Linked DNA regions of Halioglobus japonicus. The main gene of each other region encodes a partner of the protein of the gene in region 2 in a complex. Links are inferred from orthologs where the notes say so. Each region holds a gene or a part of one and is shown on either strand. Other genes may lie near its edges.

The links.
Region 1: the proteins of accD (region 2) and accC are in contact, whole or in part, in a solved structure (PDB 8UXZ), measured with the Escherichia coli proteins. The link is inferred for Halioglobus japonicus from one-to-one orthologs.
Region 3: the proteins of accD (region 2) and accB are in contact, whole or in part, in a solved structure (PDB 8UXZ), measured with the Escherichia coli proteins. The link is inferred for Halioglobus japonicus from one-to-one orthologs.
Region 4: the proteins of accD (region 2) and accA are in contact, whole or in part, in a solved structure (PDB 8UXZ), measured with the Escherichia coli proteins. The link is inferred for Halioglobus japonicus from one-to-one orthologs.

What each region holds. Positions count from the first base shown.
Region 1 is NZ_CP019450.1:215,625-223,316, forward strand. The notes cover bases 1-2,884. They hold accC (acetyl-CoA carboxylase biotin carboxylase subunit), read left to right. Parts: upstream 1-714; coding sequence 715-2,055; downstream 2,056-2,884. Other genes in these bases: aroQ (type II 3-dehydroquinate dehydratase), read left to right, coding at 1-166; accB (acetyl-CoA carboxylase biotin carboxyl carrier protein), read left to right, coding at 214-693; prmA (50S ribosomal protein L11 methyltransferase), read left to right, coding at 2,150-2,884. Also shown: more of prmA, read left to right, coding at 2,885-3,040; tRNA dihydrouridine synthase DusB, read left to right, coding at 3,164-4,150; DNA-binding transcriptional regulator Fis, read left to right, coding at 4,147-4,461; purH (bifunctional phosphoribosylaminoimidazolecarboxamide formyltransferase/IMP cyclohydrolase), read left to right, coding at 4,466-6,034; purD (phosphoribosylamine--glycine ligase), read left to right, coding at 6,111-7,400; coq7 (2-polyprenyl-3-methyl-6-methoxy-1,4-benzoquinone monooxygenase), read left to right, coding at 7,431-7,692. UniProt on the Escherichia coli protein: This protein is a component of the acetyl coenzyme A carboxylase complex; first, biotin carboxylase catalyzes the carboxylation of the carrier protein and then the transcarboxylase transfers the carboxyl group to form malonyl-CoA.
Region 2 is NZ_CP019450.1:2,340,941-2,348,722, forward strand. The notes cover bases 4,809-7,782. They hold accD (acetyl-CoA carboxylase, carboxyltransferase subunit beta), read left to right. Parts: upstream 4,809-5,811; coding sequence 5,812-6,753; downstream 6,754-7,782. Other genes in these bases: trpB (tryptophan synthase subunit beta), read left to right, coding at 4,809-4,927; trpA (tryptophan synthase subunit alpha), read left to right, coding at 4,940-5,761; folC (bifunctional tetrahydrofolate synthase/dihydrofolate synthase), read left to right, coding at 6,746-7,782. In the rest of the region: BST95_RS11040 (type IV pilus assembly protein FimV), read left to right, coding at 1-2,156; tRNA pseudouridine(38-40) synthase TruA, read left to right, coding at 2,149-2,988; BST95_RS11050 (phosphoribosylanthranilate isomerase), read left to right, coding at 3,068-3,706; more of trpB, read left to right, coding at 3,707-4,808.
Region 3 is NZ_CP019450.1:209,850-217,577, reverse strand. What follows is about bases 1-2,920. They hold accB (acetyl-CoA carboxylase biotin carboxyl carrier protein), read right to left. Parts: upstream 1,741-2,920; coding sequence 1,261-1,740; downstream 1-1,260. Other genes in these bases: BST95_RS01055 (protein-disulfide reductase DsbD family protein), read right to left, coding at 2,885-2,920; BST95_RS20235 (thioredoxin family protein), read right to left, coding at 2,463-2,903; aroQ (type II 3-dehydroquinate dehydratase), read right to left, coding at 1,788-2,231; accC (acetyl-CoA carboxylase biotin carboxylase subunit), read right to left, coding at 1-1,239. Also shown: more of BST95_RS01055, read right to left, coding at 2,921-4,207; BST95_RS01050 (copper chaperone PCu(A)C), read left to right, coding at 4,367-4,828; BST95_RS01045 (DUF2333 family protein), read left to right, coding at 4,845-5,891; BST95_RS01040 (pentapeptide repeat-containing protein), read right to left, coding at 5,932-6,279; BST95_RS01035 (DNA polymerase II), read left to right, coding at 6,357-7,728. UniProt on the Escherichia coli protein: This protein is a component of the acetyl coenzyme A carboxylase complex; first, biotin carboxylase catalyzes the carboxylation of the carrier protein and then the transcarboxylase transfers the carboxyl group to form malonyl-CoA.
Region 4 is NZ_CP019450.1:3,155,407-3,163,149, reverse strand. Bases 3,018-5,952 are described here. They hold accA (acetyl-CoA carboxylase carboxyl transferase subunit alpha), read left to right. Parts: upstream 3,018-3,978; coding sequence 3,979-4,926; downstream 4,927-5,952. Other genes in these bases: tilS (tRNA lysidine(34) synthetase TilS), read left to right, coding at 4,941-5,952; BST95_RS14885 (hypothetical protein), read left to right, coding at 3,606-3,872; BST95_RS14890 (hypothetical protein), read left to right, coding at 3,099-3,431. In the rest of the region: cueR (Cu(I)-responsive transcriptional regulator), read left to right, coding at 18-419; BST95_RS14905 (permease), read left to right, coding at 416-1,522; BST95_RS14900 (pseudouridine synthase), read right to left, coding at 1,662-2,354; BST95_RS14895 (class I SAM-dependent methyltransferase), read left to right, coding at 2,353-3,012; more of tilS, read left to right, coding at 5,953-6,296; BST95_RS14870 (CTP synthase), read left to right, coding at 6,416-7,743. UniProt on the Escherichia coli protein: Component of the acetyl coenzyme A carboxylase (ACC) complex. First, biotin carboxylase catalyzes the carboxylation of biotin on its carrier protein (BCCP) and then the CO(2) group is transferred by the carboxyltransferase to acetyl-CoA to form malonyl-CoA.

The DNA.
Region 1 (7,692 bases), 2.1 Mb from region 2 along the record:
GGAGATTCCCTTTATAGAAGTCCACCTGTCCAACGTTCATGCCCGCGAGGAATTCCGCAAGCATTCCTATTTCTCGGACCTGGCTCAAGGCGTGATCTGCGGCCTCGGCCCCCAAGGCTACGAACTCGGCCTGCAGGCGGCGATCAAGTATATCGAGCAGTCCTGACCTGCCCTGCCCCATTAACGAAACCTCAACTTGAAGAGAACAACACCATGGACATTCGCAAAGTAAAAAAACTGATCGAGTTGCTGGAAGAGTCGAATATCGACGAAATTGAGATCAAGGAAGGCGAAGAATCTGTGCGCATCAGTCGCAACAGCATGCAGCCCATGATGGCTGCGCCCGCGGCGCCTGCCTACGCACCCGTGCCCGCCGCGGCACCTGCGCCGGCACCCGCACCTATTGCTGCGGCACCGGAACCCGCGCCTGCTGCTGAGCCCGCCGCGCCGGCCACCACGGGCCATGTCGTGAAATCACCCATGGTGGGCACCTTCTACCGCGCACCGTCACCCAGCTCACCCTCGTTCGCAGAGGTTGGCCAGACCGTCAAAGTCGGCGACGTCATCTGTATTGTCGAAGCGATGAAAATGATGAACCAGATCGAGGCCGACAAGTCGGGCACCATTGAAGCCATCCTCGTGGACAACGGCGAGCCGGTGGAATTCGACCAGCCGCTGTTCTCCATCGTATAAGGAGGGCACATCGAGATGCCCATTCTGGACAAGGTTCTTATCGCCAACCGCGGCGAGATTGCACTGCGCGTACTGCGCGCGTGCAAAGAGCTCGACATCAAGACCGTTGCGGTGCACTCCGTTGCCGACGCTGAATTGATGCACGTGCGGCTGGCTGATGAATCCGTATGTATCGGCCCCGCGCCCTCCAAGGAAAGCTACCTCAATGTGCCGGCACTGATCAGTGCCGCCGAGGTCACTGACGCCACCGCCATCCACCCCGGCTACGGCTTTCTCTCTGAGAATGCCGACTTCGCCGACCAGGTCGAGAAAAGCGGCTTTACCTTTGTTGGCCCGCGCGCCGAAACCATTCGCCTGATGGGCGACAAGGTATCTGCGATTGAGGCCATGAAACGGGCCGGCGTTCCCACGGTACCGGGCTCCGACGGCCCCCTCACCGACGACCACGACCGCACTCGGGAAATCGCCCAGCGCGTTGGCTATCCGGTGATCATCAAGGCTGCCGCTGGCGGCGGTGGTCGCGGCATGCGCGTGGTGCACAACGAAGAGGTGCTGATCTCCTCGATTGAAGTGACCAAGTCGGAAGCTGCCGCGGCCTTCGGGTCTGACGTGGTGTATCTGGAGAAATTTCTACAGAAGCCCCGCCATGTCGAGGTCCAGGTTCTGGCCGACGGCCAGGGCGACGCCATTCACCTGGGTGACCGTGACTGCTCATTGCAACGCCGCCACCAGAAAGTCATCGAAGAAGCGCCTGCGCCCGGCATTCCCGAGGACTTGCGCAACCAGGTCTACGAGGCCTGCGTCAACGCGTGCATCGAGATCGGTTATCGCGGCGCCGGCACCTTCGAATTCCTGTACGAGGATGGCGGATTTTACTTCATCGAGATGAATACCCGGGTCCAGGTGGAGCACCCGGTCACTGAGATGGTGACCAGTTTCGATATCGTCAAGGAGCAGCTGCGCATCGCCGCAGGCATGCCACTGTCCGTCACCCAGGACGAGATCAGCTTCAACGGGCACTCTTTTGAGTGCCGGATTAACGCCGAAGATCCGCAGAATTTCCTGCCCTCGCCGGGCAAGGTAAATACGTTCCACGCCCCGGGCGGGCTGGGCGTACGCTGTGACTCGCACCTCTATGACGGCTACACCGTCCCGCCCTTCTACGATTCGCTGATCGCCAAAATTATCACCTTTGGCGAGAGCCGCGATGTCGCCCTGGCACGCATGCGCCAGGCGCTGGATGAGCTGGTGGTTGAGGGCATTCGCACCAATACCCCGCTGCACCGGGAGCTGTGCCGCGACAGCGCGTTCCAGGCGGGTGGTGTGAGCATTCACTACCTCGAAAGCAAGCTGGAAGACTGACGGAAATCAGCTCTACCCCGGGCGCCGCGACCCCTCAGGAATCACGCTTTCTGAGGGAGTCACGACCCCTGACCACCCCCACAGGAATCGTCCCATGACCTGGATTCAACTGCGACTGGACACCCACCCGGAACAGGTGGAAGCGCTGGAGGACCTGATGCTGGCCAGCGGTTCGGTAGCCGTCACTCTGGAAGACAACGCCGACCAGCCAGTGCTGGAACCAGCCGTGGGGGAAACGCCGCTGTGGCGCCAGACCCGCCTCACCGGTCTGTACCCCGCCGACACTGACATCGAAGCCATCCTCGCGCACTTCCCGGACGAACTGCTCGAGAAGTGCCATTCGCGAGTGGAGATTCTGGAAGACAAGGACTGGGAACGGGAGTGGATGCAACACTACCAGCCCATGCAGTTTGGTCAGCGCCTGTGGGTTTGCCCCAGCTGGCTGGAACCCCCGGAACCCAGTGCGGTCAATTTGCTGCTTGATCCCGGCCTGGCCTTTGGCACCGGCACCCATCCCACCACCGCCCTGTGCCTGGCGGAACTGGACGGCATGGCGCTGAATGACCAGATCGTGGTCGATTACGGATGCGGTTCCGGGATTCTCGCGGTGGCCGCCCTCAAGCTCGGTGCCGTCGAGGCGCTGGGTGTCGACAACGATCCCCAGGCATTGGTGGCTAGCCGTGACAACGCCCAGCGCAATGGCGTCGACGCCGATGCTTTCCCGGTGGCTTTACCTGGCGCTTACGACTCCGAGGCCTGGCAGGCACGTGCCGACACCGTCATCGCCAACATCCTGGCCGGTCCACTGATAGAACTCTCGCCCACCCTGTTACACCTGCTAAAACCAGGCGGCACACTGCTACTCTCCGGGCTGCTGAATACCCAGGCCGAAGGCATTATCGCGCACTACGCCTCCGAACTTTCGCTGCGAATCGCCTCGGAACACGAGGGCTGGGTGTGCCTGCGAGGCGAGCGCCCCGCATAACGTCGCTGTCAACACCCAGCGAGAAAAAAGCTGGGTGTTTTTTGTGCAGAAATTCTTCCCCGCGCTGGGTCTGAGGAGTATGATACCGCCTCTTTTTCGCAGCCTTTCTTCAAAAGCGAACCCATGCCTCAAATCGGACCCTACACGCTGGCAAACCCTGTCGCACTGGCCCCCATGGCCGGCGTTACAGACCTGCCCTTCAGGCGTTTGTGCGCGCGCATGGGTGCCGGCCTGGTGGTCTCGGAGATGGTTACCAGTGATCCGAGCCTGCGGGAAACGCGCAAGACATCGCTGCGCACGATTCACGATGCCGAAGTCGAACCTCGCTCGGTGCAGATAGCGGGCAGCGAACCTGAGCAACTGGCTGAGGCGGCGCGTTACAACTTGCAGCTGGGCGCACAGATTATTGATATCAACATGGGCTGCCCGGCCAAGAAGGTGTGCAAGAAAGCCGCCGGCTCGGCGCTGTTGGCCGATGAGGCGCTGGTGGCAGATATTCTGCAAACCGTCACCGCCGCGGTCGATGTACCCGTGACCCTGAAAATTCGCACCGGCTCCGCACCTGACGCCCGCAACGGCGTGACCATTGCGCGGATCGCTGAAGACGCGGGCATTGCCGCTCTGGCCGTACACGGCCGCACCCGGGCCTGCAAATTCGCCGGCTCAGCGGAGTACGACACCATTGCCGCCATCGCGGCAGCCACCCAGTTTCCGGTGTTCGCCAACGGCGACATTACCTCGCCCGCCAAGGCAGCGGAGGTGCTCAAGCACACCGGGGCTGCCGGCGTCATGGTTGGCCGCGCCGCCCAGGGCCGCCCTTGGCTATGCGGCCAGATTGCGCACTACCTGGCCACTGGCCAGGAACTTGCCCCGCCCAGCCTGCTGGAGCAACACGACATTCTGCTCCAACACCTGACTGACCTGCACGCATTTTACGGCGAGTTTATGGGCGTTCGTATCGCCCGCAAACACGTCAGCTGGTACCTGGAACACCAGCGCGACTACCGCGCCCAGCGCCAGACCTTTAACCGCCTGGAAAGTGCCGAGGCACAGCTGGGCCATATCCAGAATTACTTTCACCACCTATGCAATGAGGAACTCGCAGCATGACAAGGGCTGAACCATTCCACGCCCCCGCGGAAGACACTCCCACCACCGAAACCCACGATCTGACACCTGAGGCCTCCAGCCTGCGCGATGCTGTTACCACCAGCGTTCGCCAGTACCTGGCAGAGCTTGACGGCCAGCTCTCGACCGACGTGTACCAGATGGTACTGGCCGAGATTGAGGCGCCGCTGCTGGAAGAAATCATGGCCTACACCCGCAACAACCAGACCAAGGCATCGGTGATGCTCGGCCTGAATCGCGGCACCCTGCGCAAGAAGCTCAAGCAATACAACCTGATCGGCAACAAGGACTGAAGCCATGAGCGAACTCGTCAGCGTCAAACGCGCCCTGATCAGCGTGTCCGATAAGACCGGCATCGTCGAATTTGCCACCGCACTGCGCGAGCAGGGCGTGGCGCTACTCTCTACCGGCGGCACCTACCGCCTGCTCAAAGACAATGGCCTGGACGTCACCGAGGTGTCCGAATACACCGGGTTCCCGGAGATGATGGATGGCCGGGTGAAGACCCTGCATCCGAAAGTGCATGGCGGCATTCTCGCTCGCCGGGGCCAGGACGACGCTGTCATGGCTGACCACGGTATCGATGCCATCGACATGGTTGTCGTCAACCTTTACCCCTTTGAGGCTACCGTCGCCAAACCCGACTCTACCCTGGAGGATGCGGTTGAAAATATCGATATCGGCGGACCCACCATGGTGCGCGCTGCGGCCAAGAACCACCGTTTTGTGAACATTGTAGTCAACGCCTCCGATTACGACACGATTATCGAAGAGATGAAGGCCAATGACGGCGCCACCAGCATGGCCACCCGCTTTGACCTGGCGATCAAGGCTTACGAACACACCGCCGCCTACGACGGTGCGATTGCCAACCACTTCGGCAAACTGGTGCCCGGCGGCTCAGACAACTTTGCCCGCACCTTTAACACCCAGTTCCACAAAGTGCAGGAAATGCGCTACGGCGAAAACCCGCACCAGAAAGCGGCTTTCTACGTCGAGAAGAACCCTGCCGAGGCCGGCATCGCCACGGCGCAGCAAATTCAGGGCAAGGAATTGTCCTACAACAATGTTGCCGATACCGATGCTGCCCTGGAGTGCGTAAAGAACTTCAGCGAGCCTGCCTGTGTCATCGTCAAGCACGCCAACCCCTGTGGTGTGGCAACTGCCGACACGATTGGCAAGGCCTACGACCTGGCGTTTGAAACCGACCCGGAATCTGCCTTTGGCGGTATTATCGCCTTCAACCGCGAACTCGATGGCGCGACCGCCTCAGCGATTTGCGAGCGTCAGTTCGTTGAAGTCATCATCGCCCCCAGCGTGAGCGATGAAGCGGCTGCGGCTGTAGCAGAGAAAAAGAACGTGCGCCTGCTGGCCTGCGGCGAATGGGGCCAGGCAACACCGGCGCTGGATTACAAACGGGTTAACGGCGGCATGCTGGTCCAGGATCGCGACCTGGGCATGGTGACCGAAGGCGATCTGCAGATCGTGACCAAGGTACAACCCACCCCTACCCAGATGGCAGATCTGCTGTTTGCCTGGAAAGTGGCGAAGTTTGTTAAGTCCAATGCCATCATCTACGCCAACAACGGCCAGACCGTGGGCGTTGGTGCCGGTCAGATGAGCCGGGTGAACTCTGCCCGTATCGCGGCCATCAAGGCTGAGCACGCCGGACTCGAGGTAAAAGGTTCGGTCATGGCATCAGATGCCTTCTTCCCCTTCCGCGACGGTATTGATGCTGCCGGCGAGCGCGGCATTGCCGCGGTCATCCAGCCCGGCGGCTCCATCCGCGACGAAGAGGTGATCGCCACCGCCGACGAACACGGCATGGCCATGGTGTTCACCGGCATGCGTCACTTCCGCCACTAATTGCAGTTGGGCTGGCTGGATGCGTTTGCATTCAGCCAGCCCCGCGCTGTTACCCTGATCTGGAGTTTCGGTATTCATGAATGTATTAGTTATTGGTTCCGGTGGCCGCGAGCATGCGCTGGCCTGGAAGGCAGCCCATTCAGCGGACGTTGACACCGTATATGTGGCGCCTGGAAATGCTGGCACCGCCACAGAGTCCGGCCTTGAAAACGTCGCGATCAGCGTCGGCGACTTCGAAGCGCTGGCGGATTTTGCCAGCAACAACAATGTCGGACTCACCATCGTCGGTCCGGAGCAGCCACTGGTCGACGGTGTCGTCGATTACTTCGCCGAGCGTGGCCTGCGCTGCTTTGGCCCTAGCGCAGGTGCTGCACAGCTGGAAGGCTCCAAGGCGTTTACCAAGGACTTCCTGGCCCGGCAGAACATTCCCACCGCTGCCTATGCGAACTTTACTGACGTTGAAGCGGCGCTGGAGTACCTGCGCGCGCAAGGCGCACCGATTGTCATCAAAGCCGATGGCCTCGCCGCGGGCAAGGGCGTCATCGTTGCCGAAACACTTGATCAGGCAGAAGAAGCCGTACGCGACATGTTGTCCGGCAATGCATTTGGTGATGCCGGCTGTCGTGTGGTCATCGAGGAATTCCTCGAGGGCGAAGAAGCCAGCTTTATCGTCATGGTCGACGGCGAAAACGTGCTGCCTATGGCCACCAGCCAGGACCACAAACGCATTGGCGAGGGCGATACTGGCCCCAACACCGGCGGCATGGGTGCTTATTCTCCGGCGCCTGTGGTCGATGACGCTGTTTACCAGCGCGTCATGGACGAGGTCATCATGCCCACCGTACGCGGCATGGCCGCCGAGGGGAATGACTACACTGGCTTCCTGTACGCCGGCCTGATGATCAGCCCCGAGGGGCAACCCAAGGTCATCGAATACAACTGTCGCTTCGGCGACCCCGAAACCCAGCCGATTATGGTGCGACTGCAGTCGGACCTGGTGAAATTGTGTGAACAGGCGCTGGACAAGCAACTCGACACAGCCAGTGCCAGCTGGGACGCGCGCCCGGCAATGGGCGTGGTGCTGGCCGCAGGCGGCTACCCGGGCAGCTACGCCAAGGGCAGCGTGATCAGTGGCCTGGACGCCGATTTCGGCAGCGACACCAAGGTTTTCCACGCGGGAACCGCCCAGAAAGAGGGCGATATCGTGACCAGCGGTGGACGCGTATTGTGTGTCACCGCCCTGGGAGATGACATCGCCGCCGCGCAGCAGGCCTGTTACACCGGTTCCGACAAGATCAGCTGGGACGGCGTGACCCTGCGCCGTGACATTGGCTGGCGTGCCATCGCGCGGTATAGTCAGGACTGATCATTCGACCTGACTTTCAGGAAACGCACCATGCGCCATCGCCGCTTTTCCCTGCTGGACCGCGCCATCACCGAAGTCGATTCGGTGATGCGCACGATTACCAACCGAGGCCACTCGGCAGGCCGGGCTTCACCCGCCGAAGGCCACAGCGACTGTGAGCTTTCCGAGGGCGAGCGCAAGCATGTGGCCGGACTGATGCGAGTCAATCACACCGGTGAGGTCTGTGCCCAGGCCCTGTACCAGGGACAGGCCCTTACCGCCCGGCTGCCCAAGGTACGCGAGAAAATGCAGA
Region 2 (7,782 bases):
TAGAAGTTCTCAACACGGACGGCCTCAATGAGGACCAGATCCGCATCCGGCTCGCAACGCGCGAAGACTTTGATCGCATGGGTGTTGAGCGGGCCTACTTCCTGACCGGTATCGAGTTCGACGTGCGGTTCAATGCGCGCGGCGAGGCTGTCATTTTGCTCAGCTCCGAGGACCCGGTGCTCGAACCCTATCTCGATTTCATTGTAGAAGCGCGCTGGCCTACTGGCCGTTTGCTGCGTGAATACACGGTTCTGGTTGATCCGCCCTTGTTTGACGCCTCCAGCCAAGTGGTATCTGCCTCTGCGCGTGTTGAGGAAGAAGAGGGCATCCCCGCCCCGGATTCGCCCGAAAAAAAAACACAAGACCCGGCCGCCACTAGCGGAACCCGGGTAGATGTAAAGAAAAAGTCCCAGCTCGCGCCGGGTGACATGCCCCAGCGCGATTTCAATGCCGAGGCCGCCGGTTCGCCGCTGAGTGGCTCGCGCTACATGATTTCCAGGGACGATACGCTCTGGGAAATCGCCTCCGCAGCCAAGCCCAGCGGTACGACCATCCATCAGACTATGCTGGACATTCAGCGTCTGAACCCCAACGCCTTTATCGACGGTAATATCAACCGCATCAAGGCCGGATACATTATCTATCTGCCCACCGAAGACGATATCAGCTCGCAGGATCTCTCCACGGCGCTGGCTGAGGTCAAGCAGCAGAATGAGGACTGGGAGGCTGGCCGCGCCAGCGCACCGATCAGCTCCGGACCCAGCCTGCGGATATCCGCTGACCCTGTAGAAGAGTCGTCGGCCACGGCTGACCAGAGCTATTCCCCTTCCTCTTCTGCGGCAACTGATGCGCAAGTGGCCGCCGATATGGATCGCGCTGAACTCGAAGGTGAAGTTGAAGACCTCGAACAGCAGGTCGATACACTGGAGCGTATCGTCAGCCTTAAAGACGACCAGATCGCTGCCTTGCAACAGGCACTGACCGAGGCCGGCGTTGATGCCGAGGATAGCGTCGATGCCCTGGCGTCAGACGATGGCCTTGCTATGGAAGACGGCATGGACATGGCCGACGCCGATGACAGCGGCGTTGTCGATGCCGGGTTTGATGATACCGGCTCTGACGATGTCACGGCGGTTGATGCTGCCTCTGATGCCGATGACGCGGTTTCAGTTGATGACACTGCAGCTGATGCGGTAGAGCCCGCGGTTGCGGCCGAGCCTGTGGCTGCAGCACCCAAGCCCGAAAAAACTATTCCAAAATCCAAGCCTGCTCCCAAGCCCAAGAAAGAAGAGAGCGGCCTGCTGAGCTACCTGTTGTATGGTCTGGGCGCGCTGATTCTGGCCGGACTGGCATTCTTCTTCGTGCGTCGTCGCAAGGCGGATGAAGAGCCCACGGTTACTGTGTCTGCAGAGTCTGACAAGGCTTTTGCGGCTGTTGAGCTCAAGGAGCAGCCCGTCGAAGCCCCCGTTGTCGAGGAGCCTGTCGCTGAGCCGGCGCCGGTCGCCGACGAGGCCGCCGCGGAAGACGGCACTCGCGGCTATGGCGAACGTAAACACGACGGTTACGCCTCCGACGTGGATGCAGGTGACGCCCTCGCCGAAGCTGACATTTATATCGCTTACGGTCGCTACCCCCAGGCCATTGATCTGCTCAAGACCGCCATTACCAGTGAGCCTGCCAATGCGGCCTACCGCCTGAAGCTGGTCGAGCTTCTGCTGCAGACCGGCGATCGTCCCGCTGCCGAAGCCCAGATCGCGGAGCTGGAGAGCATGGGTGATGCGGGCAGTGCAGAGCAGGCGCGCGCCATGCTGTCTGGTACCAGTGACGACATGTCTGAGCCGCCTGCTGGCCTCGCCGAAGAAGTGGAGTCGGGCGAAGACGACTTTGCAGGCCTCGAAATCGAAGACAGTCTGGATATCGACGATCTCGATCTGACCTCCGACTTTGACGACGACGTGATCGGCGATGACGAAGACGACGAAGACCTGGTAATCGCCGCTGAGGCAAATACCATGTCCACCAAGCTCGACCTCGCCCGTGCCTACATGGATATGGGCGACGAGGACGGCGCTCGCCAGATTCTCGAAGAGGTGGTTGCCGAAGGCAGCGACGAACAGAAGACCGAAGCCAGCGGGCTGCTGGAGCGCCTTGGCTGATCCATTCCCCGGCCTGTCGGCAGAGACCCTGCCGGCAGGCACTCGTATAGCCTGTCGGGTCGAATATAACGGCGCGAACTACAACGGCTGGCAAACACAACCCCATCTTGATGTCACCACGGTTCAGCAGGAGCTGGAACGCGGCCTGACCAGTGTTGCGGGCGAGCCCGTGCGCGTGCACTGTGCCGGCCGCACGGATACGGGCGTGCACGGGCATTGTCAGATCGTCCATTTTGATGCTCCTGTACCGCGCCCGCCCAAGTCCTGGGTGTTGGGGGCCAATGCCTCGATGGCGCGGGATGTCCGGGTGCACTGGGCGTTGCCGGTAGAGAAGGAGTTTCACGCGCGTTTCTCGGCGACGGCACGACGCTATCGCTACGTGATTGCCAATGCTCTGGTCCGGCCCGCCATGCTCGGCGGGCAGGTCACCTGGCAGCGTCGGCCGTTGGATGAGGCCATTATGCACAGCGAGGCCCAGGCATTGCTCGGCGAGCGTGATTTCTCGACATTTCGGGCCGCAGCGTGTCAGTCCACCACGCCGATGCGGAATATGATGGACATCAGTGTGTCGCGCCGCGGGCAGCTGGTGGTCATCGACCTCCAGGCGAATGCATTTCTCCACCACATGGTGCGCAATATCGCCGGTTCACTGATGGCCGTGGGCAGCGGGAGGCAGTCAGCCGGTTGGATCGCCGAGCTGATGGAGGGGCGGGATCGCACCGTGGCAGCTGACACTGCGCCGCCCGATGGTCTGTATCTGGTAGATGTGACATATCCTGGACACTTCGGTCTGCCTCAAACGCCCTATGGTCCGTTAATCCTAGGCGCGTAGCGGGTTTCACGTACAGACAGGGGGGTGGGGCATCTGCTATCATGTCCGTCTGTTTTTTTGCCGGTGTTCAGGTCCTGTTTTGTCTCGCACGCGTATCAAAATCTGCGGTATCACTCGGCCGGAGGATGCGCGTGTTGCTGTTGCCAGCGGCGCCGACGCCCTCGGTCTGGTTTTCTATGCTGAGAGCCCCAGGGGAGTGTCCCTTGAGCAGGCGCAAGCGGTGGCGCGCGAGGTTCCGCCTTTCGTCACCCTGGTGGGCCTGTTTGTAAACCACGACGCTGAATTTGTCGCTCGCTGCGCTGCCGAGTTGCCCCTGGGCTTGCTGCAGTTCCACGGTGACGAGTCACCGGCGTTCTGTCGCCAGTTTGAGCGGCCGTGGATAAAAGCTCTGCGTGTGCGCCCCGACTCAGATATTGCAGCCTATTGCGATGCCTGTGCCGGAGCGCTCGGGATATTACTCGACGCGTGGAAAGACGGCGTGCCCGGTGGTACCGGAGAGAGTTTTGACTGGGATCTGATAGGCAGTGGCCTGTCGTTGCCGGTGGTATTGGCAGGCGGTTTAAAGCCCGCCAATGTGGGACAGGCGATCACCACCGTACGTCCTTTTGCGGTCGATGTCAGTGGTGGCGTGGAAGCGGCGCCCGGCGAGAAAGACCCGGTCAAAATTCGTGAATTTATTGCGGCGGCCCAGGCTGCCGATCACATTGAGCAAACCTGAATGAGTAGTGATGCTGTTATGAATGACTTTGCCTCAGTACCGGACGGCGATGGCCGCTTCGGCGTGTACGGCGGCAAGTTCGTTGCCGAAACCCTGATGTCGGCGCTGGACGAGCTCGAAGCCCTTTACGAAAAGCTGAAAGACGACGATGCGTTTATCGCTGAGCTGGATGCGGACCTCGCCCATTACGTGGGCCGTCCCTCACCGCTTTACGAAGCCAGCCGGCTGTCTGACAAGGTCGGCGGCGCGCGCATCTGGCTGAAGCGAGAAGATCTCAACCATACTGGCGCCCACAAGGTGAACAATACGGTTGGTCAGGCACTGCTGGCCAAACACATGGGCAAAAAGCGTGTTATCGCAGAAACCGGTGCAGGTCAGCACGGTGTTGCGACGGCTACGATTGCAGCGCGCCTCGGGCTGGAATGCCAGGTGTTTATGGGTGAGGAAGATGTTCGTCGCCAGGCCCTGAATGTCTATCGCATGAAGCTATTGGGTGCTGAAGTGATTCCCGTGACCTCTGGCTCGCGCACGCTCAAGGACGCCATGAACGAAGCCATGCGCGACTGGGTGACCTATGTTGACGAAACATTTTATATTATCGGCACCGTGGCCGGTCCCCATCCTTATCCCATGCTGGTGCGTGACTTCCAGTGCGTCATCGGCCGCGAGGCGCGCGCCCAGTCGCTGGAACAGATTGGCCGCTTGCCCGATGCGCTGGTGGCCTGTGTGGGTGGTGGCTCGAATGCAATAGGCCTGTTCCATCCGTTCCTAGATGATAAAGACGTTGCAATATACGGTGTGGAAGCCGGTGGCCACGGTGTGGCCAGCCAGCAACACGCCGCGCCCCTGACCGCCGGCACCCCTGGCGTGCTGCACGGCAACCGCACTTACCTGATGCAGGATGCCGACGGCCAAATCATGCACACGCACTCGGTATCAGCGGGTCTGGATTACCCCGGCGTGGGCCCGGAGCACTCCTGGCTAAAGGATGTCGGTCGGGTTGAATACGTGGTGGCCGATGACGACGAGGCGCTGGAGGCGTTCCATGCGCTGACGCGTGTGGAAGGTATTATGCCGGCACTGGAAAGCAGTCACGCCATTGCCTATGCCACCAAGCTGGCTCGCGAGCTGGGGCCGGATAAACATATTGTGGTTAACCTGTCCGGTCGTGGTGACAAGGATATTCATACCGTCGCCCAGATCGACGGAATTGAATTTTAAGGAGAAGTTGTAGTGAGTCGTATTGCCGGTTGCTTTGCGCAACTTGCCGAGCAGGGGCGCAAAGCCGTTGTTCCCTATATTGTTGTCGGCGACCCTGGTCTCGAGGTCACGGTTGATGTCATGCACCAGCTCGTTGACAGCGGCGCAGACATTATCGAACTCGGGGTGCCGTTTTCTGACCCCATGTCTGAAGGCCCGGTGATTCAGCTTGCTCACGAGCGCGCGCTGGCAAACGGCGCGAACCTGCGCGATGCACTGGATACAGTGCGCGCGTTTCGCGAGACCAATCAGCACACACCGGTGCTGCTCATGGGCTATGCCAACCCGGTGGAACACATGGGTTACGCGAAATTTGCCGACGCCGCGCAGGCGGCGGGACTGGATGCACTGCTCACGGTTGATATCCCGCCGGAGGAGGTCGAGCAGGTTAACGCTGAATTACAGCGTGTGGGCATGAACAATATCTTTCTGGTTGCCCCGACGACCCCGGATGATCGCCTGCAACGTATCGTCGACCAGGCCAGCGGCTTCGTTTATTACGTCTCCCTGAAAGGCGTCACTGGCGCCGGCCATCTCGATATCGATAACGTCGCTGATCATGTCAGCCGTATTCGGGCGCGGACTTCACTGCCTGTCGCGGTGGGCTTTGGTATCAAGGACGCAGAGAGTGCAGCGGCCGTTGCCAGCGTCTCCGACGGCGTGGTGGTGGGCAGTGCCTTGATCCGCGCCATGGCGCAGGCAATCGATGACGGCGCCGATCATGCGGCAGCTGGTAAGCGAGCAGCTGAACTACTGGCAGAAATTCGCCGTGGAGTGGACAGCGTCGCTTCCTAGAGAGTTGTGTGGCCGGTTATAATGTGGCTTGAACCGTATTGGGGAGGCGTATGAGCTGGATTGACAAAATTCTGCCTTCAGGGGTAAGCAAGGGCGAGGGGCGCAAACGCTCCAGCGTGCCCGAGGGCCTCTGGAAAAAATGCGTCAAATGTGACGCGGTGTTGTATCGCCCGGACGTTGAGCGCAACAATGACGTCTGCCCCAAGTGCGACCACCATATGCGTATCGGCGCCCGCCGCCGTCTGGATATCTTTCTCGACCCGGAATGGAGCGAGGAGATTCTGACCGATATCGAACCGGTTGACCGCCTCAAATTCAAGGACAAGAAACGCTACCGCGACCGCCTGTCCGCCGCGCAAAAGAGCACTGGTGAAAAGGACGCCCTGATTGCCATGCAGGGCACACTGCGGGGCATGCCGGTGGTGGCGATTGCCTTTGAATTCAACTTCCATGGCGGCTCCATGGGATACGCGGTGGGTGAGAAATTTACCCGCGCTGCCCAGGTAGCGCTCGACGAGGGTATTCCGCTAGTGTGCTTCGCCGCCTCCGGTGGTGCCCGCATGCAGGAAGCGCTGATTTCGCTCATGCAAATGGCTAAAACCAGTGCTGTCATCGAGCGTATGAAGCTCGCCGGCGTGCCCTACATCTCCGTGATGACAGACCCGATTTACGGCGGAGTCTCCGCCTCGCTAGCCCTGCTGGGTGACATTAACGTCGCTGAGCCGGAGGCCCGTGCAGGTTTTGCCGGCCCTAACATTATCGAACAGACAATTCGTCAGAAGCTGCCCAAGGGTTTTCAGCGCAGCGAGTTCCTGCTGGAGCACGGCGCTATCGACATGATTGTGCACCGCACCGACATGCGCAACACCCTGGCGCGGCTGTTGGCCAAACTGGGCAATGTCGATCTCGATGAGCCGGAGCCCGTTGAAGCGTTTGTCGAATCAGAAACCCCGGAACCCCCCACAGAGGTCGCCGAACCGGCCGATGAATAAGTCCGCGCTGGAGGACTGGCTCCAGCACCTGGAATCTCTTCACCCTACAGCAATGGAGCTGGGCCTGGAGCGTGTGCGCTCGGTGGCCCAGACCCTTGAGTTGCTGGCGCCCGGTTGCCGGGTGATTACGGTCGCCGGTACCAATGGCAAGGGCTCTACCGTGGCGGTGCTGGAATCGCTGCTCACAGTGACCGGACATCGGCCGGGCTGCTTTACCTCGCCACACTTTCTGCGCTTCAACGAGCGGATTCGTGTGGCGGGCGAGGAAGTGGACGACGCTGACATTGTCGCTGCGTTTTCAGCCATTGAGCAGGCTCGGGGTGAAACGTCCCTGACCTATTTTGAGTTCGCTACCCTGGCCGCCCTGTGGGTGTTTCGCGCTCGGGAGGTGGATGTGGTGGTACTGGAGGTCGGGCTGGGAGGGCGGCTTGATTCCAGTAATGTCATCGATGCATCAGTGGCCGTGATTACCAGTATCGATCTGGATCATCAGGAATGGCTGGGGGACACCCGCGAAGACATCGGGCGGGAGAAGGCGGGTATCATGCGCGCCGGCAGGCCGGTCGTTATTGCTGACCCTGATCCCCCCGGCTCGCTGCGGCAGTGCGCAGCCGAGGTCGGTGCAGGTCCCGTATTGCAGGCAGGGCGCGACTTCAGCTGGGAGCGGCAGGACGGACGCTGGTCGGGGGCGATTACTGGCGCGGATGGCGAAGCTGTTGCCATCGCGGCCGCTGACGGCCCGTTGCTGGCCGCCAATATTTGTGGCGCCTTACAGGCAGCGACATGCCTGGGGGTTGCCTGGGCGCCCGATCAGCTCACCACAGTTCTTGAGAACGTGGTTGTCACCGGGCGGCGACAGCAGCTTGTGATGGCAGGGCGTCATTATCTGCTGGATGTGGCGCACAATCCCGCAGCTATTCATAAGATGCTGGAAATAGTTGACGCAAGTGCTTGTAATGGAAAGGTTATTGCTCTATTTTCGGCAATGAAAGACAAGCCCGTAGCGGACATGGTTGCGCTCTGTGACAA
Region 3 (7,728 bases), 2.1 Mb from region 2 along the record:
GCCCTCAACCACCAGCTCATCCAGCGCCTGGCGCATGCGTGCCAGGGCGACATCGCGGCTCTCGCCAAAGGTGATAATTTTGGCGATCAGCGAATCGTAGAAGGGCGGGACGGTGTAGCCGTCATAGAGGTGCGAGTCACAGCGTACGCCCAGCCCGCCCGGGGCGTGGAACGTATTTACCTTGCCCGGCGAGGGCAGGAAATTCTGCGGATCTTCGGCGTTAATCCGGCACTCAAAAGAGTGCCCGTTGAAGCTGATCTCGTCCTGGGTGACGGACAGTGGCATGCCTGCGGCGATGCGCAGCTGCTCCTTGACGATATCGAAACTGGTCACCATCTCAGTGACCGGGTGCTCCACCTGGACCCGGGTATTCATCTCGATGAAGTAAAATCCGCCATCCTCGTACAGGAATTCGAAGGTGCCGGCGCCGCGATAACCGATCTCGATGCACGCGTTGACGCAGGCCTCGTAGACCTGGTTGCGCAAGTCCTCGGGAATGCCGGGCGCAGGCGCTTCTTCGATGACTTTCTGGTGGCGGCGTTGCAATGAGCAGTCACGGTCACCCAGGTGAATGGCGTCGCCCTGGCCGTCGGCCAGAACCTGGACCTCGACATGGCGGGGCTTCTGTAGAAATTTCTCCAGATACACCACGTCAGACCCGAAGGCCGCGGCAGCTTCCGACTTGGTCACTTCAATCGAGGAGATCAGCACCTCTTCGTTGTGCACCACGCGCATGCCGCGACCACCGCCGCCAGCGGCAGCCTTGATGATCACCGGATAGCCAACGCGCTGGGCGATTTCCCGAGTGCGGTCGTGGTCGTCGGTGAGGGGGCCGTCGGAGCCCGGTACCGTGGGAACGCCGGCCCGTTTCATGGCCTCAATCGCAGATACCTTGTCGCCCATCAGGCGAATGGTTTCGGCGCGCGGGCCAACAAAGGTAAAGCCGCTTTTCTCGACCTGGTCGGCGAAGTCGGCATTCTCAGAGAGAAAGCCGTAGCCGGGGTGGATGGCGGTGGCGTCAGTGACCTCGGCGGCACTGATCAGTGCCGGCACATTGAGGTAGCTTTCCTTGGAGGGCGCGGGGCCGATACATACGGATTCATCAGCCAGCCGCACGTGCATCAATTCAGCGTCGGCAACGGAGTGCACCGCAACGGTCTTGATGTCGAGCTCTTTGCACGCGCGCAGTACGCGCAGTGCAATCTCGCCGCGGTTGGCGATAAGAACCTTGTCCAGAATGGGCATCTCGATGTGCCCTCCTTATACGATGGAGAACAGCGGCTGGTCGAATTCCACCGGCTCGCCGTTGTCCACGAGGATGGCTTCAATGGTGCCCGACTTGTCGGCCTCGATCTGGTTCATCATTTTCATCGCTTCGACAATACAGATGACGTCGCCGACTTTGACGGTCTGGCCAACCTCTGCGAACGAGGGTGAGCTGGGTGACGGTGCGCGGTAGAAGGTGCCCACCATGGGTGATTTCACGACATGGCCCGTGGTGGCCGGCGCGGCGGGCTCAGCAGCAGGCGCGGGTTCCGGTGCCGCAGCAATAGGTGCGGGTGCCGGCGCAGGTGCCGCGGCGGGCACGGGTGCGTAGGCAGGCGCCGCGGGCGCAGCCATCATGGGCTGCATGCTGTTGCGACTGATGCGCACAGATTCTTCGCCTTCCTTGATCTCAATTTCGTCGATATTCGACTCTTCCAGCAACTCGATCAGTTTTTTTACTTTGCGAATGTCCATGGTGTTGTTCTCTTCAAGTTGAGGTTTCGTTAATGGGGCAGGGCAGGTCAGGACTGCTCGATATACTTGATCGCCGCCTGCAGGCCGAGTTCGTAGCCTTGGGGGCCGAGGCCGCAGATCACGCCTTGAGCCAGGTCCGAGAAATAGGAATGCTTGCGGAATTCCTCGCGGGCATGAACGTTGGACAGGTGGACTTCTATAAAGGGAATCTCCACCGCCGCCAGCGCATCGCGCAGGGCCACACTAGTGTGGGTGAATGCCGCGGGGTTAATCAGAATGAAGTTCACGCCTTCGTGGCGGGCGTCCTGGACGCGCTCGACCAGCTCGTACTCGGCGTTGCTTTGTACATAGAGCAGGTGGTGGCCTTTGTCGCGGGCTTGTTGCTGTAGCGTCTGGTTGATATCAGACAGCGTGGTGCTGCCGTAAATCTCCGGCTCGCGTTCACCGAGCAGGTTCAGGTTGGGGCCGTGCAGGACAAGTATGGTGGCCATGTTGGGTTCTCAGGCGCTATTTATTGCAGCAGTGTGGCGTAATATCGACATTTTGTCCACGTCTTTGGTAAAAATCGGCATTTTGCCAGCATTTAGCAGCGCGATAGCGGAAGTTAGCAATATTTAGGAAGTTGTGGGCTTCTCCGGGCTGTTGCTGGGCGGTTTCGGGGAAGAAGAACGATCTTCTCTGAAACCGCGCGTAAAGTCAGCTAACATGCCGACAAGTGCGGGCTATTTGCCAGAAACGGCGTTCAGGGCATCGATGACCAGTTGGTCGGTGAGGATTTGCGGCAACAGAAATGGTTCGCCGGCCCCCAGGGGCGGGTACATCACGTACAGGGGAATGCCGGTACGGCCGTGACTGGCGATAAATTCGGCGATCTCGGCGTCATAATTGGTCCAATCGGCGACCATATAGGTGACGCCGTGGTCGGCGAAGGCAGCGGTGATGTCGTCGGTGAACAACACTGCCCGCTCATTGGCGAGGCAGGTAATACACCAATCGGCGGTCACATCCACAAATACGGGCTTGCCGGCGGCGCGCAATTCTTCAAGCGTTGGCTCAGACCAGGCTACCCGGCCCTCGCCCAGTGAGGCTTGGCCGCCTCGCACTGGGTCGAGGTTGTCGATGCTCGCCAGGGCAATGGCGCTGATCACAGCTGCGGCCGCCATCCAGCGGCGCTTACCGCCCTGTTGCCACAGCCACAGCCCCAGGGTGAGCAATAGCGCACCGCAAAGCACGGCCGCCATGGTATTGACACCAGTCTGGCGACCCGCCACCCATACCAGCCAGATGGCTGCGCCATAGAGGGGAAAGGCCAGGAATTCCTTAAGGGTTTCCATCCAGGGCCCGGGCGCGGCATTAGCGCACGGGCGCCACCGCTGTAGCTGAACAACAACAGTGGGGCGGCCATGCCGACACCCAGGGCGGCGAAGACCGACAGTCCCACTACCGGTGGTTGGGTGACGGCAAACCCCAGGGCGGTGCCCATAAAGGGCGCCGTGCAGGGGCTGGCCACCACCACCGCCAATACGCCGGTGAAGAAGCTGCCGCTGAGGCCGCCGCGGTCTGCCAGTGAACTGCCGGTATTCATCAGATTACCGCCGAGGCTGACCAGCCCCGACAGTGACAGGCCCATCACCAGGAACAGGTAGGCCAGCGCGATCACAAAACCCGGCGACTGCAACTGGAAGCCCCAGCCGACGGCGCTGCCCGCCTGTTGCAGGCCGATGAGTACAGCGGCGATCGCCACGAAGCTGATCACCACGCCGGCGGTATACAGCCAGCTGTGCAGGTGGCGGTCCTCGTCAGTGCTCTGGGCGAAACTGAGTACCTTGAGCGACAGGATCGGGAAGACACAGGGCATCAGGTTGAGAATGGCGCCACCGAGAAAGGCCAGCAGCATCATGTAGGGCAGCGAGCCCAGGCCCTGGGCCGGGCTGGCGCCATCGCTCTGGGGCGCACTCTTCTGTGTAGTGACGACGCTGGCTTTGCGCGCTGGCGGCGTGGTTTCGGTGACGGTGCCAGCGTCTGGTGCCCAGCTGAAAAACTGTTTGCGCGGTGGGTAGCACAGGCCCGCATCTGCGCAGCCCTGGGACGTGACGGTCAGCTGTACGGTGTCGTCCCCCTGGCGCTCGGCCTCTACGGTGACGTCGGCCTGGTTGTAGTAGACGGTGACATCACCGAAGAACTCATCGGTGCGGTCTATGCCCTGGGGGAGTTGGCCCTGGAGCGCCAGTGCGCCCTCGTCATCCTCACCCTGGAATTTGAACGCGTGCTGATACAGGTAGTAGCCGTCGGCGATCTGCCAGTAAAAGCGCAGGCCCTCATCACTGGGTTCGACCTCCAGTTGATACGCTTCCTCAACCGGCAGGAAGTCCGGCTGCTCCGCCGCGAACGGATTGTTGGTGCCGGGTAACTGGGCCTGAGAAAAAGTGGATGTAAGAAGTAGCAGTGTGGCCAGTAGCAGGCGCATAGTGGTTCCGTATGTTGTGGCCCCGTCGGCACCGTGCCGGCGGTTCTGGGCCTAAATTCTATCAGTCAAAGGCCCGTGGCCCAATTCGCTGGCTGAGCGAGCCAACCGTGGTGTAGTCTAGGACGCCTTTTCGCGTAAATAGTTTCCTTTGGAGTCACCGTGTTGTTTCGAACTCGCGTTTTCGCGGCAGTGCTCGCCGCTCTGCCGCTGGTAGCCACCGCTTCTTCACTGACGATAGACGATGCCTGGGTCAGGGCCCTGCCGCCGGTGCAGAAGACAACCGCTGCCTATTTATCGCTGTCCAATAGCGGCAGCGAGCCCGCGGAAGTGGTCGCCGCCACAGTATCCGGCGCCGGCAAGGTGGAAATCCATACCACGGCCGAGGTCGACGGCCTGCTGCGGATGATGGAATTGACTACACTGACAGTAGCCCCTGGCGACACGGTTGCGCTTGCCCCTGGGGGGACGCACCTTATGCTGTTCGATCTTGAGGCCATGCCCCAGCCGGGCCAGACCCGCACCCTGTGTCTGACCTTTGCCTCGGGAGAAGAGCTGTGCACTGAGGCCGAAGTGCGCAAGAGCGCGGCCAGCGCGGGCGATCATCACCACCATCATCACTGACAGTAGAGACTAGGGTATGAGTGCAGTAAGAGACACCTTGGACGAATGGCGCGACAGCCTGTTGAACGTTTTGCCCGAGAAGGGCCCCGGCAAGTGGATTCTCTTGGCCGTACTTGTGTACGCGCTGATCATCCTGGTGCTGGCCATTTACTGGAGTGGCACGCCGGATCGCTTCGATCCGCGCGAGAAGGCTGCCGAATACGCCGCGACAGACGGCGGTGAAGTCGTCACCGGTTCAGTGACGACGGCGGCCTTAATGGGTGTGATGGAAACCTTGCTGGACAAACCCGGTGGCTATATCCACAACGATCGTTTCCCGCCCGGCATCTTCCTCGACAACATGCCCAACTGGGAATACGGGGTATTGGTGCAGGTGCGCGATATGTCACGGGCCATGCGCGAGGTGTTCAGCCGCTCGCAGTCGCAGTCTACCGAGGACGCTGACCTCGCGGTGGCGGAACCCCGCTATCACTTCGATTCCAACAGCTGGATTCTACCCTCGTCCGAGTCGGAATATCGTGAGGCCCTTTCCTATACCCGCGCCTATTTCACCCGGCTGTCCGACACCGATGATCCCCACGCGCAGTTCTATGCGCGCGCCGACAATCTGCGTTACTGGCTGTCCACCGTGAACACCCGGCTGGGCAGTCTGTCCCAGCGCCTGTCGGCCAGTGTGGGTCAGCGCCGGATCAATACGGATCTGGCGGGCGACACTGCGGCCAGCCAGTCCACCAATGCGCCGGGCGAGGTCGTGGTGAAAACGCCCTGGAATGAGATCGATGATGTGTTCTTCGAGGCCCGCGGTACCACCTGGGCCCTGATCCATTTCCTCAAGGCGGTGGAGGTGGACTTCGCCGATGTGCTGCGCAAGAAGAACGCGCTGGTCAGCCTGCAGCAGATTATTCGTGAGCTGGAAGGCTCTCAGGAGCAGCTGTGGAGCCCGGTGATTCTCAATGGCACCGGCTTTGGTCTGTTTGCCAACCACTCACTGGTGATGGCGTCCTATATCAGCCGGGCAAATGCGGCGATTATCGACTTGCGGGATTTGCTACTGCAGGGTTGATGGATTATTGCGCCGAGCTAGGCTCGGCGCATGGGCAGGCCTACTTGGAGCTTTCGTAACGCAGCCGGGTGCCTGTATCCAGGGACAGGCGAATTTCTGTGGCGGACAGTTCCTGCGGGAAGTAAGTGCCCGACAGCTTGGCATCCAGCAAGCTGGCCCCTTCCAGATTGGTATTGCGGAAGTCGATGCCGCTGAGGTCCGCGTTGCGGAAGTAGGAATCGCTGAAGTCAAGGCCGTCGGCGTTCATGTTACGCAGATCGCGGCCGCGGTAGTCGCCGCTCTTCAGTTCACCGGTATCCAGCGTGTCGCGTTGCTCGTTAAAACCCTTGATGTCCTCATTGCGCAGGAGCTGGTATAAGGGATCGGGTTTGATCACAGGTTTGTTCATGATAGGTCCTTGTCTACCGTTGCCGGCCCATTCAGCGGGCACATAGCTTAATCGCCGACTGGCCCTCAATTCAATAGATGACCGTATCCAACCTCAAAGGTTTCCTGCTCAGCCGCAACTGGCGCGATACCCCCGCCGGTATCGAATTGGAGCTGTGGTTTACCACGGACAAGGGCCCGCTGTGTGCGTTGGTGCAGGGACAGCGCAGTACCTTTTTTCTGTCCAGAGACGAACTCGGCATTGCCGGCCCGCTATTGGAAGGCACGCCCGGGGTGGAGGTGCAGCCGCTGGAGCTGCGTGATTTTGCGCATACGGCGGTAGTGGGTGTGTACTGCCGAAGTTATCGCCAGGCAAGGCAATTGGCCGACGCGCTCGAAGAGCGTGGCTGCGAGCCCCTGGAGGCGGATATCAATCCCGTCGACCGCTATTTAATGGAGCGCTTTGTTGCCGGTGGCGTCGAGCTCGCTGGGCACATCACTACCCGGGCAGGGCACCTGTGGGTGGAAAACCCCAAAATCCGCGGCGCCGACTACCAGCCCTCACTGCGGGTGGCCTCCTTTGATATCGAGACTGCCATGGAGGGGGTGCAGCTTTTCTCCATCGGTGTGCATGGCTATGGCGGCGAGGGCCCGGAGCAGCGGCGGGTATTCATGCTCGGCGAGGGCGCAACCCAGGATTACGTGCAGGTCTGTGTTAACCAGGAAGCAGTGCTACAGGCCTTTGTCGACTGGTTGGGCGAGTTCGATCCGGACGTACTGATCGGTTGGAACGTGGTCAACTTCGATACCTGGTACCTGCAGCGCGTGGCGGATGTTTGCAACCGTCGACTGCTGTTGGGCCGCGGCCGCCGGCCGGTGCACTGGCGGGAGCTTGACGAGGAGGGCGAGCGCCGCACGGTGCAGTGTCCGGGCCGGGTAATTCTAGATGGTATTGAGCTGCTGCGTGCGGCCTTCTACCGGTTTGAGAGTTTTTCCCTGGAGAACGTGTCCCGGGAGTTGCTGGGTAAGGGCAAGCTTATTCACAGTCCTGATCGCGGCGAAGAGATCAGCCGCCAGTTTGAGGAAGACAAAACCGCACTGGCGGAATACAACCTCAAGGATTGCGAGCTGGTCTCCCGTATTTTTGAACACACAGATTTGCTGGCCTTCGCCGTCGCCCGCTCGCGCATGACGGGTTTGAACATGGATCGCCTCGGCGGGTCGGTGGCCTCTTTCGACAACCTGTATCTGCCGCGTCTCCACCGCCAGGGTTATGTCGCACCCAATGCCAGTCGCGATCTCACCGCCAGTCCCGGCGGCTTTGTGCTCGATTCTGCGCCGGGCATTTATGACCACGTGCTGGTGCTGGATTTCAAAAGCCTGTATCCGAGTATTATTCTTACGTTTGCCATCGATCCGCTGGGACTGGCACTGGGTACCCTGCCGGATATCGCCGCTGATGAGACCGTGC
Region 4 (7,743 bases), 810 kb from region 2 along the record:
AATGAGAGGTCATACCGATGAAGATTTCAGAAGCCGCCCGCCGCAGCGGGCTGTCCAGCAAGACGATTCGCTACTACGAAAATATTGGCATTATTGCCCCCGCACTGCGCGGTGAAAATGGCTATCGCCACTACGAGCCCGCTGCAGTGGAAGAACTCAAGTTCCTGGCCCGGGCTCGTGATGTAGGCTTTAACCTCGATGAGTGCCGGGAACTGCTGAACTTGCATCGCGACAGCGGTCGCCAGAGCCGTCACGCCAAGGCGCTGGTGCTGGAAAAGAGCGCCCAGTTACAGGAGCGCATTGCTCGCCTGCAGGCGATGCAGGAGGTCCTGGAGGGGCTGGCCGCGCGCTGCCAGGGCGATGCAGGCCCCGACTGTGCCATTCTCGACGACCTGGCTAGCGGGGAGGCTACGGTATGAGCACCCATGCAGAGCACGACAGCTGCTGCGGCAGCGCCTCGGACAACCCTGACGTGAATAGCCCGGCGACGGAGGCCGTTGACCCCTGCTGTGAGGCGCCTGCCCGACGCGACTACTTCCTCTGGGCATGCCTGACGATCGTTACAGCCGCCTACGTCTGGGGTGCGTTTAATCCCCACGACCACAGCAGTGTGATCGGCGTCTTCAGTGGCGGTGTTTTCGAACTATTTAACGCCATTTGGTGGGGCATCGCCCTGGGGATTATTTTTGTCGGTCTGCTAAGCCGTATTCCCCGTGAACTGGTCATGGGTGTGCTGGGCCGCGATACCGGTGTTCGCGGATTATTCCGGGCCACCCTGGCGGGCGTCTTTCTAGATCTGTGCAGCCACGGCATTCTCGCTGTCGGCATGAAACTCTACGAACGAGGCGCCAGCACCGGCCAGGTAATGGCCTTTCTGCTGGCCAGCCCCTGGAACTCCTTCTCCCTGACGCTGATTCTGTTTGGTCTGATCGGTGTCGGCTGGACCTTGCTCTTTATCGGCTTGTCACTGGTCATTGGCATTATCACCGGGCTGATTTTCGAACAGCTGACCCGTCGCGGCACCTTGCCGGCCAATCCCTGGCGCGAAACCCTCGGTGAGGAGCGCCCGGTGGGGGAAATGTGGGCAGAGCTGCGCGGCGATATGCACTTCTCCGCAGCGGGTACTGTGGATCTGCTGAAAGAGGGGGTTGCGGGCTCGCGGGTGGTGATTCGCTGGTCGATGTTTGGCCTCATTCTGGCTGGGCTCATTCGTGCGCTGGTGCCTGAGGACGCCTTTGCTGCCTGGTTTGGGGCGACCTTTGCAGGCCTTTGGCTGACTCTGCTGGCAACGACCATTATCGAAGTGTGCTCTGAGGGTGCCACGCCGATTGCCGCTGACCTGATGAATCGGGCCCAGGCGCCGGGGAATGCGTTTACGTTCCTGATGGCGGGGGTGGCTACTGACTACACCGAGGTGATGTCGATCAAGGACACGACCCGGTCCTGGAAGATTGCCTTGTTCCTGCCGTTGATTACCGTGCCTCAGGTGATGGTGATTGGGTACGTGCTTAATAATCTTTGATTTGGTGCAGGGCTAGTCGGGCTGAGAACTTTCGTATCCTCTCGAAACCACTACGCCCACATGGATGTGCTTGTAGCGGTTCTGGAAAGGCCTTTGGTGTTCTGGTGCCGAATAGAGTGAGCTGGCACGTATCCAGCGTCTAGAAATCCGGCTGACACTCACCTTCAAGCCACTCCCCGGTCGCCGGGTGTTCAAACCCCAACGTCGTCGCATGCAGCAACAGACGATCCGCCATTTTCAGCGCCTCCTCATGAGCGTACATGTCGCAGCCCAGAATAGGGTGGCCCAGTTCACGCATATGAATGCGCAGCTGATGGGAGCGTCCGGTCACAGGCATAAGTAGCATGCGGGTGCGGTCGCCCTGGCGTTCCAGCACGCGGTAGCGGGTGAGGGCGTGTTTGCCGCGTTCGTGGTCAATCATCTGCAGTGGGCGCCGCTCCCAGTCGCAGCGGATTGGCAGTTCCACCTCGCCTTCGTCGTTCTCGACGATGCCGTGTACGACCGAGATATAGGATTTCTCTACCTTGCGCTCCTGAAACTGGCGGCTGATATGGGCGTGAGTGGGCTTGTTCAGGGGGATGACCATAATGCCCGAGGTGTCGAGGTCAAGGCGGTGTACAATCGTGGCCGTGGGATAGTCCGCCTGCAGCCGGGTAATCAGGCAATCCTTGTTGAGGGGGTGACGGCCCGGGATGCTCAGTAACAGGTCGGGTTTGCGCACCAGTAACAGGTCGTGATCCTCGTGCAGAATGCGAATGGCTTCCTGGCTATGGGGGACGATATAGGGGGTAATTCGGACATGGCGCGTAGTGTAAGTATAATCCGCCGCCATGTCGCCCGATCGTGAAAATCTTGAAGCCCGCCTGCGGGACATTCTGCCCAGTGCTCATCTGGAGGTCATGCCATTGCCGGATGCCCCGGAGCTGCGGTTGTTGCTGCTGGCTGAGGATTATCCACGCCAGGTGCTGAACAGGCAGGAGATGTGGGCGGTGATGGACAGCCCGCTGTACTGGATTTTCTGCTGGGCGTCCGGGCAGGTGCTGGCCCGCTATATTCTCGATCATCCCGAACAGGTGGCCGGTAAGCGCGTGTTGGATTTCGGCTGCGGCTCAGGCGTGGTGGCGGTTGCGGCGGCCATGGCTGGCGCGCGCGAAGTTGTTGCCTGCGACATCGACCCATTGGCTATCGCTGCCACACAGTTTAACGCCCAGCTCAATGATGTGTCCCTGGTTCTCGCCGAAGATTACTTCGATGTACAGGATGATATCGACCTGATCATTGTGGCCGACGTGCTCTACGATCGAGAGAACTTCCCCTGGCTGGAGCGTTTCGTGGCCCGGGCCCCGCATGTGCTCATTGCCGATTCCCGGGTCAAGAACTTTGATCATCCTCCCTATCGGGCGATTGATCGCCGGCAGAGTTGTACGATCCCCGATCTCGACGAGTCCGCCGAGTTTCGTGATGTGCGCATTTACCAGGCCATTCGCTGACCACCTTTAGGGCAGCATGGGGTAAGACATCCGGTGGTTTGTTGCTATATCGAGAGTGTAGCGACATCGATCGATCAGGTGACTTTATGAAAACAATCACAGCGCTCCTGAGCTTCGCGCTGTTAACGCCTGCCGCAGTATACGCATCGGATTATCCCGAGCGCCGCCAGCAGTACAAAATGGCGGTAATGACTGAAATCCCCGAATTCGAGGCTCTGCACATGGCCGCGTATTCACAGACCGGGCATCTCCATCTCAAGCCCTCACACAAGCATAAGCAGAGTGATACCTACAAAGGTAAATACGGGGGCTTCTACTATGACCGGCATGTCGGCAAGTGGCGGGACCCCGATGGCGACGTCTGCCACACCTGTCCCCGGAGAACGGCTTCCCGGCCCACGGCCACTAGAATTTCATAACCATAATGAGAAGGGCGTAGAGCCCGACAGGAGATTTGCGATGTTGCGCATCTTAATAACGCTGCTGGCTCAGCCACGATATTAGTCGGCTGTGGCACCACCGACGGAGCATTACAGGAACAGGGCCGTTCTCAGGCGTTTATCACCGGCTTCCACGATGGCAGGCATAGCGGCATGCAGGAGCAGGGTAAGGATTACGAAACCTACATCAAAGGCCACGAGCGCTTCGAAACAGACGCCGAGTACGAGGCCGGTTGGCTGGCGGGCGAGGCCGAGGGCATAAAGCTGCAGCAGCAGGCCGTAGCGGTGGGAAGCGCGGCTGCCGGAGCTTACGGCGCAAATAGCATCAAGAAAGAAATGGACAAGAACGACCCGGACAAGATCGCCAAGGATGCCGTGAAAGGGGTTGATGCCGACGCCCTGAAGAGCCTGGAAAATTAGCCACACCCCTGCTTGCTATGTTCCTGCGGCTGAGTCTTTGTTGGAGCGCAGCGGGGAATTTCTGTACACTGTCGCCAGCTGAAATGACGTAGGACCTGCGCGCGCGATGAACCCGAATTACCTGGACTTTGAACAACCCATTGCCGAACTCGAGGTGAAGATCGAGGAGCTGCAATTGGTGGGGTCTGACGCCGATATCAATATCAGCGAAGAGATCGACACCCTGCGGGACAAGAGCGCCAGGCTCACCGAAAAGATTTACAGCAATCTCAGCGCCTGGGACATCGTCAAAGTGGCGCGCCACCCGCTGCGCCCCTACAGCCTGGATTACATCCCCCGTATTTTTACCGAGTTTGACGAGCTGCACGGCGATCGCCGTTTCGGTGACGACAACGCTATCGTCGGCGGTGTTGCCCGTCTGGACGGCAAGCCGGTGATGGTCATCGGCCAGGAAAAGGGCCGTGCCGTGAAAGACAAGGTCATGCGCAACTTCGGCATGCCCAAGCCCGAGGGCTACCGCAAGGCCCTGCGCCTTATGGAAATGGCCGAGCGCTTCAAGATGCCCGTAGTAACGCTCATCGATACCCCTGGAGCCTACCCCGGTATTGATTCCGAGGAGCGGGGCATTTCTGAATCTATCGCCCAGAATCTGGCCGTGATGTCGCGCCTGGCGACACCGATTATCTGCGTGGTGATTGGCGAAGGCTCTTCTGGCGGTGCCCTGGGTATTGGTGTTGGCGACCATCTCGCCATGCTCCAGTACTCCACGTACTTTGTAATCTCTCCCGAGGGTTGCGCCAATATCATCTGGAAGGATTCCTCCCATGCATCCGATGCCGCCCAGGCCATGGGTGTGACCTCGTCCGTGCTCGAGGATCTGGGTATTGTCGATGCCACCATCCCCGAGCCCATGGGCGGCGCCCACCGGGACGTGGACCTGATGGCGGAACGTATTCGCGATCACCTGATCAAGCAGCTCGACTCCTTGCAGGCGCTGCCCACCGAAGACCTGCTGGCCAAGCGCTACCAGCGCTTGATGTCCTACGGCAACTAGTGATCTGACCCGCAATGTCGCGCGCTCTGGATCACAGTTTGCTCGACGCCACACTGCTCGACCTTCTCGACTCCCCCCACTGGTACGTTGGTTTCAGTGGCGGGGTTGATTCCACCGCATTGCTCCACTTGCTTACCCGCTGGCGTCGCGGTCGCGACGATGTGCCGGCTATTACCGCCCTGCATGTGAACCACGGCCTGCAGCAACAGGCCGCAGAATGGGTGAATCACTGTGCGTGGATTTGTCGCTTTCTGGATGTGCCTTTCAAGGCGCTCGATGCGCGTGTGGAGGCTGACGGTGAAGGGCTGGAGGCGGCGGCTCGCGATGCCCGCTACGCCCAGTTTGAAGCCCAGCTGGGGGAGGGCGATGTGCTGTTTCTAGGCCATCACCAGGACGATCAGGTGGAAACACTTTTTCTGCGGTTGCTGCGCGGAGCCGGGGTAGAGGGGCTTGCCGCTATGCCGGCGGCGCGCCCGTTGGGCGCGGGGCGGTTGAGCCGCCCGCTGCTGGACACGCCACGCTCAGCCCTGGAAGCCTATGTGGCCGAGCACGGGCTCAGCTGTATCGAAGACCCCAGCAATGGCGATACCTCGCTGGATCGCAATTATCTGCGCGCCGAAGTGCTGCCGCTATTGGCAGCTCGCTGGCCGGGTTACCGCAAAACGGTGACGCGCGCTGGCGATCATCTGGCCGTTGCAGCCAGTGCATTGCGCGAGGCGCGACAGCTGCCAGCCACGCAATTTTCCTGTGTGGGCGACCCGGGTTTGCCCGTGTCCAGCCTGGTGGAACCTGACAGTGAAACCGCGGCCGCTACCCTGCGTGACTGGCTGAAACTCGGCGGCTACCCGGCGCCGGATGCATTGGCATTGGCGGAGTTCCTGCGCCAATTGCGCGAGGCGGGTGCAGACGCTGCGCCGCGGCTGGACTGCGGCCAGTATCAGCTGCAACGGTTCCAGAACGCGGTGTACCTGTTGCTAACGCAGGACAATTTACCGGAGGCCCTGCCGGAATTGGCGCCGGGGCAGTCGCTGACGCTGCCGGGTATAGGAGATATCGGCCTGGCGCGGGCCGAGGGGGAGGGGGTGTGGCTGGCCCTGGATGAGCGCCCTGAGGTTGCCATTCGCGAGGGCGGCGAGCGCTGCCGTCCAGTGGCTCGCAAGCGCAGTACCAGCCTCAAAAAACTCCTGCAGGAGGCCGCGATACCCCCGTGGTGGCGGGATCGGGTTCCCCTGCTACAGTTGGACGGAGAGATTCTTGCAGTGGGCGCGCTGGGGCCTTGTGCCAGCGAGCGATGGGGCGATGTCGGCGAAGAGGATGAGGCATCTTGGCAATTGTACTGGAAACCGGCTGTGGCACCGGGATTCGATTGAGCTGGCGGGCCCTTTCTGGTAGTCTGGTTACCCATCTTTTTGCAGTATTTCGCCAGCGTCTTCAGATGCCGGGGCGGAATGCTGTGTTTCCGGATTTACAGCGTAATTAAAGGCTTTTCATGACGCGTTACGTGTTCGTTACTGGTGGTGTGGTTTCCTCTCTTGGCAAGGGGATCGCAGCGGCCTCGCTCGCGGCCGTTCTCGAGGCCCGTGGTCTCAAGGTCACCCTGCTTAAACTCGACCCCTATATCAATGTTGATCCCGGCACTATGAGCCCGTTTCAGCACGGTGAGGTGTACGTGACCGAGGACGGTGCAGAAACCGACCTCGACCTGGGTCACTACGAGCGCTTCACCCGCACCACCATGCGCAAAACCAACAACTTCACGACCGGCCGGGTCTACAACGAAGTGCTTCGCAAGGAGCGCCGCGGTGACTACCTCGGCGGCACAGTACAGGTGATTCCGCATATTACCGACGAGATTAAGCGTCGGGTGATCATGGGTGCCGGCGATGCCGACGTGGCCGTGGTGGAAATTGGCGGTACGGTGGGCGATATCGAGAGCCTGCCTTTCCTTGAGGCTGCCCGTCAGCTGAAAGTTGAAATGGGCCCGAACCGCGCGCTGCTCATGCACCTGACCCTGGTGCCCTATATCCCCACCGCCGGTGAAATCAAAACCAAGCCCACCCAGCACTCTGTAAAAGAACTTCGCGCCCTGGGCCTGCAGCCGGATATCCTGTTGTGTCGTTGCTCAGTGGATATCGAAGAGAGTGCCCGCAAGAAGATCTCGCTGTTTACCAACGTCGAAGAGCGTGCCGTTATCCCACTTATTGACGCCGATTCCGTCTACCGTATTCCCGGTATGCTGCAGGGCTTTGGTCTGGATGATTTTGTTACCGAGCGTTTTGGGCTGGAGTGTGGTCAGGCTGATCTGTCCGATTGGGACGATGTACTGGATCGCGAATTCAACAAGACCGGCGGCGAAGTGCGGGTGGCCATGGTCGGCAAGTACATGGACCTGCTGGACGCCTACAAGTCCTTGAACGAGTCTCTGTCACATGCGGGACTGCAGACACGCACTAAGGTCAAAGTCGATTACATTGACGCGGAAGACATCGAGAAAGATGGCACTGGCGTGCTGGAAAATGTCGATGCAATTCTGGTTCCCGGTGGCTTTGGCGATCGCGGTTTCGAGGGTAAGATCACCGCTGCGCGTTACGCGCGCGAGAACAATATTCCCTACCTGGGCATTTGCCTGGGTATGCACGTTGCCCTGGTCGAGTACGCGCGCAATGCCTGTCAGCTCGAAGGTGCGCACTCCACTGAAATGGAGCCGGGCACCCCACATCCTATCGTCGGCCTGATCACCGAGTGGCAGAACGCCGATGGCAGTACCGAGCAGCGCGATGAGTCCTCCGACCTCGGCGGCACCATGCGTCTCGGTTC